3 regions of the Butyrivibrio sp. WCD2001 genome follow, and region 3 is predicted to be linked to each of the others. Evidence: predicted binding sites of a transcription regulator. Region 3 holds the regulator's gene; each other region holds the start of a gene.
The links. Region 3 encodes Rex, which represses fermentation and respiration genes when NADH is low (regulators of the CRP and FNR family bind a similar motif). Its sites were predicted from a motif close to ATTGTTAANTANTTAACAAT; they were not measured.

Region 1: a site for Rex is predicted at 1,847-1,866, ahead of pckA (phosphoenolpyruvate carboxykinase (ATP)). Genes of this name have one in related genera too.
Region 2: a site for Rex is predicted at 1,924-1,943, ahead of gap (type I glyceraldehyde-3-phosphate dehydrogenase). Genes of this name have one in related genera too.

What each region holds. Positions count from the first base shown of each region.
Region 1 covers NZ_AUJZ01000013.1:103,534-106,818, reverse strand. The annotation lists gene G630_RS21745 (HD domain-containing protein) at 1-26, shown strand, start outside; gene pckA (phosphoenolpyruvate carboxykinase (ATP)) at 130-1,743, opposite strand; gene G630_RS0112190 (aminotransferase class I/II-fold pyridoxal phosphate-dependent enzyme) at 1,988-3,285, shown strand, end outside.
Region 2 covers NZ_AUJZ01000004.1:143,642-146,926, reverse strand. The annotation lists gene G630_RS0103765 (histidinol-phosphatase HisJ family protein) at 26-856, opposite strand; gene G630_RS0103760 (cache domain-containing protein) at 880-1,722, opposite strand; gene gap (type I glyceraldehyde-3-phosphate dehydrogenase) at 2,004-3,029, shown strand; gene G630_RS0103750 (phosphoglycerate kinase) at 3,099-3,285, shown strand, end outside.
Region 3 covers NZ_AUJZ01000001.1:464,887-468,171, forward strand. The annotation lists gene G630_RS0102035 (bifunctional ADP-dependent NAD(P)H-hydrate dehydratase/NAD(P)H-hydrate epimerase) at 1-800, opposite strand, end outside; gene G630_RS20320 (hypothetical protein) at 778-1,461, opposite strand; gene G630_RS0102045 (redox-sensing transcriptional repressor Rex) at 1,494-2,144, opposite strand; gene G630_RS0102050 (hypothetical protein) at 2,447-2,782, shown strand; gene G630_RS0102055 (ABC-F family ATP-binding cassette domain-containing protein) at 2,852-3,285, opposite strand, start outside.

The DNA of each region.
Region 1 (3,285 bases), on a different contig from region 3:
CGACTCAGGATATAGAGAGACTATAAATCATATTCATAACTTTAATGATTATATCGTTTACAATAATAAGCAAATAAAAAGCGCCGACATTCAAGCCGACGCTTTAATTATTTTATTTTGAGATTAAGATCAAATCTTAGGACCAGCTGCTACAAGAGCTTTACCTGCATCATTGCCTTCATACTTCTTGAAGTTCTTTGTGAATCTCTCTGCAAGATCCTTTGCCTTTGCTTCCCATTCAGAAGCATCTGCATATGTATCACGAGGATCAAGAATTGCAGGATCAACACCCGGAAGTGATGTAGGAACTTCGAAATCGAAGATCGGGATCTTCTTTGTCTCAGCCTTGTTTACATCGCCGTTAAGGATTGCATCGATGATTCCACGAGTATCCTTAATGGAGATACGCTTGCCTGTGCCGTTCCAACCTGTGTTAACAAGGTAGGCCTTAGCACCAGACTTCTGCATCTTTTTAACGAGCTCTTCACCATACTTTGTAGGATGAAGCTCAAGGAATGCCTGACCGAAGCAAGCTGAGAATGTAGGAGTGGGCTCTGTGATGCCACGCTCTGTACCAGCAAGCTTAGCTGTGAAGCCTGACAGGAAGTAGTACTGAGTCTGCTCAGGTGTAAGGATTGATACAGGAGGAAGTACTCCAAATGCATCAGCTGAAAGGAAGATAACGTTCTGAGCATCAGGACCAGCAGAAATCTTGTTAACTTTTGAAGCGATGTTGCTGATGTGGCTGATAGGATAAGATACACGAGTGTTCTCTGTAACGCTCTTATCATCAAAGTCGATCTTACCATTTGCATCAACTGTTACGTTCTCAAGAAGAGCATCTCTCTTGATTGCGTTGTAGATGTCGGGCTCAGCGTCCTTATCAAGACCGATAACCTTAGCATAGCAGCCGCCCTCGAAGTTGAATACTCCGTTGTCGTCCCAGCCGTGCTCATCATCACCGATAAGAAGTCTCTTAGGATCTGTTGAAAGAGTTGTCTTACCTGTTCCTGAAAGACCGAAGAAGATAGCAGTGTTCTTACCTTCCATATCAGTATTAGCTGAGCAGTGCATGGAAGCAATGCCCTTAAGAGGAAGGTAGTAGTTCATCATTGAGAACATACCCTTCTTCATTTCTCCGCCGTACCATGTGTTGATGATAACCTGCTCACGGCTTGTGATATTGAATGCTACGCAAGTCTCGGAGTTAAGGCCGAGTTCTTTGTAGTTGTCAACCTTAGCTTTTGATGCGTTGTAAACAACGAAATCAGGCTCGAAAGAAGCAAGCTCTTCATCTGTAGGAACGATGAACATATTCTTAATGAAGTGAGCCTGCCAAGCAACCTCAACGATGAAACGAACTGCCATACGGGAATCCTTGTTAGCACCGCAGAATGCATCAACAACGAAAAGTCTCTTGTCGCAAAGCTCTTTCTTAGCGATATCCTTAACTGTAGCCCATACTTCTTCGCTCATGGGATGGTTGTCGTTCTTATACTCGTCAGATGTCCACCAAACGGTATCCTTTGAGTTGGAATCCATAACGATGTACTTATCTTTAGGAGAACGTCCTGTGTAGATACCTGTCATAACATTAACAGCACCGAGTTCAGTATCCTGACCTACTTCGAATCCCTCAAGACCGGCCTTCTTCTCTTCTTCGTAAAGTGTTTCGTAAGAAGGGTTGTGCACGATCTCAGTTGTGCCTGTAATGCCATACTTTGTTAAATTGATTTCTGCCATTTCTTTAACTCCTTTTCTTTTTCTATTGTGATATCTGTTTGTAAAGAACAGATAAACGCTCCAAAACTTATTATACAATACATTTAGGTAAAAATAATATAAAATTGCTATAAATTTAACAAAACGTTCAGAAATTATCTAAGAAAAAGGCGGGTTTGAATACATAAAACAGATAAAGTATCATATTTGTAAGAGAAATACCTCTCAAAGACATTGAATTTCTAAACAGAAGATGGAAGTGTATATGAAAAAAGAAGAGAGTCTAAGAGATTGCCTTGAAAATTTAAAAAACAGTGATTTGTACCCATTTCACATGCCGGGACATAAAAGAAACCCGGGCGCAGGCGAGATGGCAAGATATATGGATATTGATATTACCGAGATTGATGACTACGACAATCTCCATGATGCAGACGGAATTATTCTAAGGGCGGAGGAGCGTGCTAACGCTCTATACGGAGCAGATGAAACGCATTTTCTTGTAAACGGAAGTTCAAGCGGAGTATTGGCGGCGATTTCTGCGGTTGCAGGCAGGGGTGAGAAAATCATAGCAGGAAGGAATGCCCATAAATCCTTTTATCATGCAGTCTACCTTCGTGAACTGGATGTCACATATATCCTACCGGATCCGGAAGGTCTGGTTAACCCGAAGGATATCGAAGATGCTTTTGATAAAAACCCTGGAATAAAGGCTGTTTTTATAACTTCGCCAACCTATGAAGGCATGGTGTCTGATGTAAAGAAAATAGCACAGATTACACATAAAAATGGGGCAATCCTGGTGGTTGATGAAGCTCATGGGGCGCATTTCGGACTTTATAAAAAGCTGCCAGAAAGCTCCGTGACCGAAGGCGCGGATATAGTGATACATAGCCTTCACAAGACATTGGCGGCAATGACTCAGACAGCACTTATTCATGTGAAGGGTGACAGAGTAGACCGTGAAAAACTTAGAAGATTTTTAAGAATATATCAGACGAGCAGTCCTTCATATGTGCTGATGGCATCGATAGATTCCTGTATAAATGACATTAATGACAATGGTAAGGAAGTGCTTGAAAGGCTGATATATTTCAGAAAAAGGATTGAGGAGGAAACAGCAGATCTGACATGGATAAGGATTCCTCATTTTTCAAAACGACAGGATCCAGGGAAGGTACTCATATGCTCTGCTGACTGCGCTATTACGGGACAATGGATATATGATATACTTCGATTAGAATATAAATTGCAGCCGGAGATGGCCGGTGATACTTATGCACTAGCTATAATAACGGGATATGATACCGAAGATGGAATTTCAAGGCTTATAGAAGCGGTAAAAGAACTGGACACCAGGATAGAGAATGAAAAAAGTAATTGTTTAGGGAGTGCTCGGAACAAAAAAGACAAAAAGGAAAATATTGAACAGAGTAGCGGGTCGACAGAACTTCCGAAAACAGTAATTCCTTTCTATAAGGCGTGGGATGGCGATATGGAGGAAGTTGATTTAACAAGGGCGGCCGGAAGGATTGCGGGAGACTTCATCAATCTATATCCTCC
Region 2 (3,285 bases), on a different contig from region 3:
AAGCGAGAGCAGAACTTCCTTATGATCAAAGCTTAATAAACGTGCCCTTACGTTTGGCGAACAGTGTGTAATACCTGAAGCCGCAGGCTTTGGCGATTTCTACAGCGGTTTCGAAGCCAAGACCGACATTCTCGGGCTTGTGCGCATCGGAACCAAAGGTTATGATCTCGCCGCCCAGCTCTTTGTAGCGGGCGAGCACTTCGCGTGAGGGATTGGGATCTCCCAAAGTGGGCTCTGTATAAAGGGACTTGGTGTTTACATCAAGTCCTTTTCCTTTTGCAATAAGAGTCTTCAGGATCTCATCGATGACATCTGAATAATCCTTGTAGGTGTAGTTCTTATTCAGATTAGGAGCGTAGCGCACAAGGTAGTCCAGATGGCCGAGGACATCAAAATCGTCGAATAAGTTTATGTTCTCGAGAGTTGATTCGAAAAACTCGGTAAAGGCTTCCTTTTCAGTGCGTCCCTCATAGAAAGAAGCAAAGTAGGGATCTTTTCCGTGGCATACGTGATTGGAACCTATGATAAAGTCGAAGGGATATTTCTTTGCATACTCGAGATTTGCGTCCACAACCTGCGGCTGCATTCCAAGCTCGATTCCAAAATAAATATCAATGGTATCGGCATAATTATCTTTAATAGAAGAGTACTCTTTATAATAGGCATCCGTATCGACTACGAACTGATCCGTTATTCCGTCCGGAACATCGGGATAGTCCATGTCCATGTGCTCTGTGATACAAATTGCGGGTAGCTGCTTTTTGATAGCCTGCTCTATGACAGCTTCCATGGGAGAGTCGCAATCTCCCGAGTGGTGTGTGTGCATATGAAAATCTGCCGGTAATTGTTTTGACATGTTTTTTCTCCGTTATGAATTCATTATTTTTCTTCTTCTTTTACCACGCAAATGGTCCAGTCCGAAGCTTCGTTTCTTAAATGATAGAGATTATACCAGGTGCCCTGTCCATTATTGGCTCTGTAAAGACCTTCCCCTGTTTCCTGAGTCATGAAGAGCTCGTGGCTCAAATCTTCGACTGAGTCACCGTTTGCTGCAAATTGGGAATGAGCTGCAAGCATTCCCGAGCTGTCCACAAGAAATGCGTGATCATTCTGGTCTGCCAGGATTTTATGAAAATTGAAAAGATCATAGTTTCTCTGAACGATACCCAGGATATTACCGCTTTCGGATTTGACCGGAACGGCAAAGGTTACTAATAGAGCACCTGTTGATTTTGAAACAATGACATCAGATATGGCATTTTCTCCGCTTATGGCTTTTGCGAAATAATCTCTTTCAGAGACATCCTTAAGGTCGCCTTCTGTACTAAGGAGCTGCATGCCGTCAGTGCCGGTAAGAATGATTTTTGAATCCTCGGAAAGAGAAGATTCAACACTCTGCAGATAAGATAATTCACTGTCTGCAAGTTCTGCATTGGCAGTATCTTCCATATAAGAAATTGTGGAAGGCGATAATGCAACAGCCTCAAGGGATCCCAGATTCTCGTCTATAACCCTTTGCCACTCGCCTTCAATATTATGTGCTTCCCATTTCATGGAATCGTGAGTACTGCTGAGTACCTTGTCCGAGGTTTTCATGTGATTAACCGAAAGAAATGCGATAAGCGGAATCAGGAATGCCAGAAGTAAACCAACTATTATTACTACAATAATAATTGTTTTCATACTAATTCCTGAAAAATTGTTGTTTTCTGTGTCTCCCATAATGATCTCCTTGTAAATCATAAATCTTTTTGTTCAAAAACATCCTATATTCTAGAGTATAGAAAGAATTTTATCAATTAAGAGTTCAGATAAAACGATTATGCGTACATTTTTGATTCTATATAAGGAAATTTTTGATAATTCTGTGTTTTTGCCCAAAGATTACTTGAAAAATTGAGAGAAGTTAGATAAAATAAATTTGCTGTCAAATTTTTGACAATCACGTTGTAAAGAATTAGTAGCAGCAAATAAATTTTAATATCATTTTAGGAGGACTTAAAATGGCAGTAAAGGTAGCAATCAATGGTTTTGGCCGTATCGGTCGTCTTGCATTCAGACAGATGTTTGAGCACGAGGGAACAGAGATCGTAGCAATCAACGATCTTACAGCACCCAAGATGCTTGCACACCTTCTTAAGTATGACTCTTCACAGGGTAAGTACAAGTATGCTGATAAGGTATCTTTCGATGACGATTCCATCACAGTAAACGGAAAGAAGATCACAATTTACAAGGAAGCTGACGCTAATAACCTTCCTTGGGGTAAGATCGGTGTAGACGTTGTTCTTGAGTGTACAGGTTTCTACACATCTAAGGACAAGGCTCAGGCACACATCAACGCTGGTGCAAAGAAGGTTGTTATTTCTGCTCCTGCAGGAAATGATCTTCCTACAATCGTATATAACGTTAACCACGAGACACTTACAGCAGATGACAACATCATCTCTGCAGCTTCTTGTACAACAAACTGCCTTGCACCTATGGCTAAGGCTCTTAACGACTATGCACCTATCCAGTCCGGTATCATGGCAACAATCCATGCTTACACAGGTGATCAGATGATCCTTGACGGACCTCAGAGAAAGGGTGACCTTAGAAGAGCTCGTGCAGGCGCTGTTAACATCGTTCCTAACAGCACAGGTGCTGCAAAGGCTATCGGCCTTGTTATTCCTGAACTCAACGGCAAGCTCATCGGCGCTGCTCAGAGAGTACCGGTTCCGACAGGTTCCACAACACTTCTTTTCGCTGTAGTTAAGAGCAGCACAGAAGTTACTAAGGAGAGCATCAACGAGGCTATGAAGAAGGCTTCTGATCCTGAGACATTCGGTTACAACGAGGATGAGATCGTATCTTCTGATATCGTTGGAATGACATATGGTTCACTCTTCGATGCAACTCAGACAATGGTTACAAAGATTGGTGACGACCTCTATGAAGTTCAGGTTGTTTCATGGTATGACAACGAGAACTCTTACACATCTCAGATGGTTCGTACAATCAAGTACTTTGAAAAATTTGTTAAGTAATCACTGATTAAGAAAAGGTCCGGTCCGTAAGGACCGGGCCTTAAATTTTATAACAAGGAGGCTATTATAATGGCACTTAATAAGAAATCTGTTGATGATTTCAGCGCAAAGGGCAGAAGAGTACTTGTTCGTTGTGACTTCAACGTACCGCTCAAGAATGGTGAAATCACAGACGAGACACGTATCAATGCTGCACTTCCTACAATCAAGAAGCTTATCGCAGATGGCGGCAAGGTAATCCTTTGCTCACATCTTG
Region 3 (3,285 bases):
GGATTTCTTGGTGGCAGCAGCTTAACCGGGATTTCCTTTTTATCAGGGATGTCAACATACTTAAATTTGGGATAATCCTTCAAAAAGCCATCCTCAGTGATACCCACATTCACTATATGTATCTCACCTGCATGAGCAGCTCCAGGATAAAAAACAAGCCCCATTTTCAAAAAGCCAAAGGTCACTGTCTCATCTGCCCTTATTGCATAGCCATGTACCTGCCCCGTATCCGAATTAATACCTGTTGGTATGTCAGCTGCTATAACATGTGGGAATTTCCCATCATAATCTTCTCTTGAATAATTGATTTCCCATACCGCGGCTGAATAATCCCCCGTAAGGTCCCTTGAGCAGCCTATCCCCAGCATGGCATCAATTATTACGTCACATTTTTTTATTTGAGAGCCAAGTTTGGACTGATCAAAATCCACGACATTAAGGCCATAGGACAATGCTATTTTCAGCTGTGAGCTACATGCGGAAGTCCTTTTTGTATTTGAAGCCTTATCACTTAGACTGTGATTAACAAGAACAAGCGTGACAGGTATTTTATCCTGAAAAAGAAGTCTGGCCGCTGCAATTCCATCACCGCCGTTATTCCCACTTCCCGCAAGAATCAGAACCTTACCGCCCTCCGGAAGAGCTTTTTTTACATATTTGCATATAGAAAGCGCCGCCCTTTCCATAAGAACATCCTGCGGCACTCCGAACTCGGAGATTGTAGCCGCATCACATCGCTTCATCTCGGCAGCGCTTACAACATAATTTGAATTTTTATCAATTATCGGTAAATTTTTCATCTTCTACTATTATCCCATCGCGTTCAGTCATTCCGGGTCTGATTACAGGGTGTCGTTTTTCAGGATCGTACTTTAGATCAAAGAGATCAATAACTTCAGGTCCGAAAATGTTGTGCATATAGGAATATACATTAAAGTTTTCGAGCTCTTTTTCCTGCATTCGGATAATATTCTTTTTCAGCTGTACCCTTACTTTTGATATCCACTCATCAACAGCATCGATTTCGAGGGTATTATCATGCATTCTTTTATAAAAGATATTCATCGTCTCGATCATGAGCTGATAATCGATCTGATAAATCTCTCTGGGAAGTCCGAGCATATCGTCCTCGCACTCCTCTATCTTATCATTGCACTCCTTGATAAGGCGTGTATGATCATCAATTTCGGCCTCAATCTTCTTCCGCTTCTTTGGATTCTTTCCCGCATCATCTCTTAGGACAACAATCTCACCGAGAAGCTTTTTCTTAAGCCTCTTTATGTCCTTAATTTTTTCCCTTGTCTTTTCCTGTATGTTCACAAGCTTATTAAGCTCAGCCTCAAGCTCCTTTATCTTGGGAGTTTTGGGACTAAGAAGGAAAAGCTGTTGCCATTTTTCATCCTTGGAAAGAATCGGAATATCCTTTCCGACAAGAGCATCAGAATAGTCATTATTAGCCATATTGGCATCCTCCAAGCGGTTTAAATCACTTGTTATTTCCTGGAGTTGTGATTATTTTCATATCTATCAATGCTATATGAAAGTTTCATAAGCGAATCTGACAGATGAACATTTTCGACCTGAACATTCTCAGGAAGATCAAGATCAACATGTGCGAAATTCCATATAGCCTTTATGCCGCATTTTACAAGTTTATCCGCCATAGGAACAGCCTGATCCTTAGGTATTGCAAGGACCGCAATCTCTATCTTATTTTCTTTTACAAACTGTTCAATCTCTTCGACAGGTCTGATCTCAATATCACGTATTTTCTTACCATGAAGCTTAGGATTTAAATCAAAAGCTCCTTTAAATATAAATCCTCTGTTGAAGAAATTGTTATAACCGGAAAGAGCCTGTCCAAGATGACCTGCCCCAATAATGATAAGTGTATGCTCCCTGTCAAGGCCGAGTATCTTACCTATTTCCTCATATAAGTACTCAACATTATAGCCGTAGCCTTGTTGTCCGAAGCCTCCGAAATTATTAAAATCCTGCCTGATCTGTGAAGCAGTAACCTTCATAATATCGCTGAGTTCCTGAGATGAAACTCTATCTATTCCCTGACTTTTCAGTTCACCTAAGTATCTGAAATAGCGGGGCAATCGGCTGATAACAGCCTGAGATATTTCTTTTCTCGCCATACATCCTCCATGACTGACACCGAAAAAATTATGTTATTTATTACTCTGTAAAATTCGGCTAATTTTAATTATACTATCTGTTAAATTTTCGTCAATCTTATAAATTGACTTTACAATAATTTTATTTGTCATTAATACAAATTTGAAAAAATGTTTCAACGTAGATAATATCTGATGAAATTAGTTTTCAGAAATATGCATTTTTATCTTTTCTTTAATACCCAGTTTATGAATTGTTTCGAATTGGAAATTATAATAACCATATCTTCCTATGTAGTTTTTTAGAAGTTGGAGATAAAAATATGGGAATGTCAATTGATGGATTAGGTGCTTACAATATGTACCAGGCAAGGCCTATGAATTATACAGTATCCAATCAGGCTCCTGTATCGGATGTGTATGACAAGCATAAGGCTGTTGGTGATATCGCCACTGTTGCTCCTGTCGTTTATCCTAATGCTCAGGAAGTAAAAGTCGGTGAAGTTGCCAGTACCGATGGCAAGGATGAAGCTCTGAAAGTAAGCCAGCAATATAATCAGATTGCTTCAAAATTCGGTAACACAACGGTAGGTTACGGACGTGATATGTCAGGTTATTCCTACAGTCAACCCGGTAGTTCCTTTGATGCTTTTGCATAAGGGTTTTAAATGAGAAAAGAAAAAAAAGAAGCTCTTCCAAGTTAGTCCTTGAAAGAGCTTCTTTTTTGATTACTCAGATAAGTTTTCCCATTCATCATAGAGTTCCGAAAGGCGTTCTTCATTTGATGAAAGTTCATCGGATAGCTTTCTAACCTTAGCAAGATCGGTCGCTACATCAGGATCTGAGAGTTCTTCATTTATTTTCTCATTCCTCTCTTCCAACTTAGCTATCTCATCTTCACATTTTTTCAGAGCAGCTTCCTGCTTACGCTTTCTGGCTGCTTCTTCTTTTTGTGCTTTCCAGTCTGCTGCACCTGAACCGGAATCAGCATCGGAAGTACTGCCTTTTGAAGCAAGCTTGCCAAACCCCGAACCTGAAACAGCATCTGCGGAATCCATCTCGATTCCTCTGCCAAAAGAGGAATTATCTCCTTTTTCAGCAATAGCACGAGCTGTCTGTTCCTCACAATGCTCCATATAGTAATCGTAGTTACCAATATAAT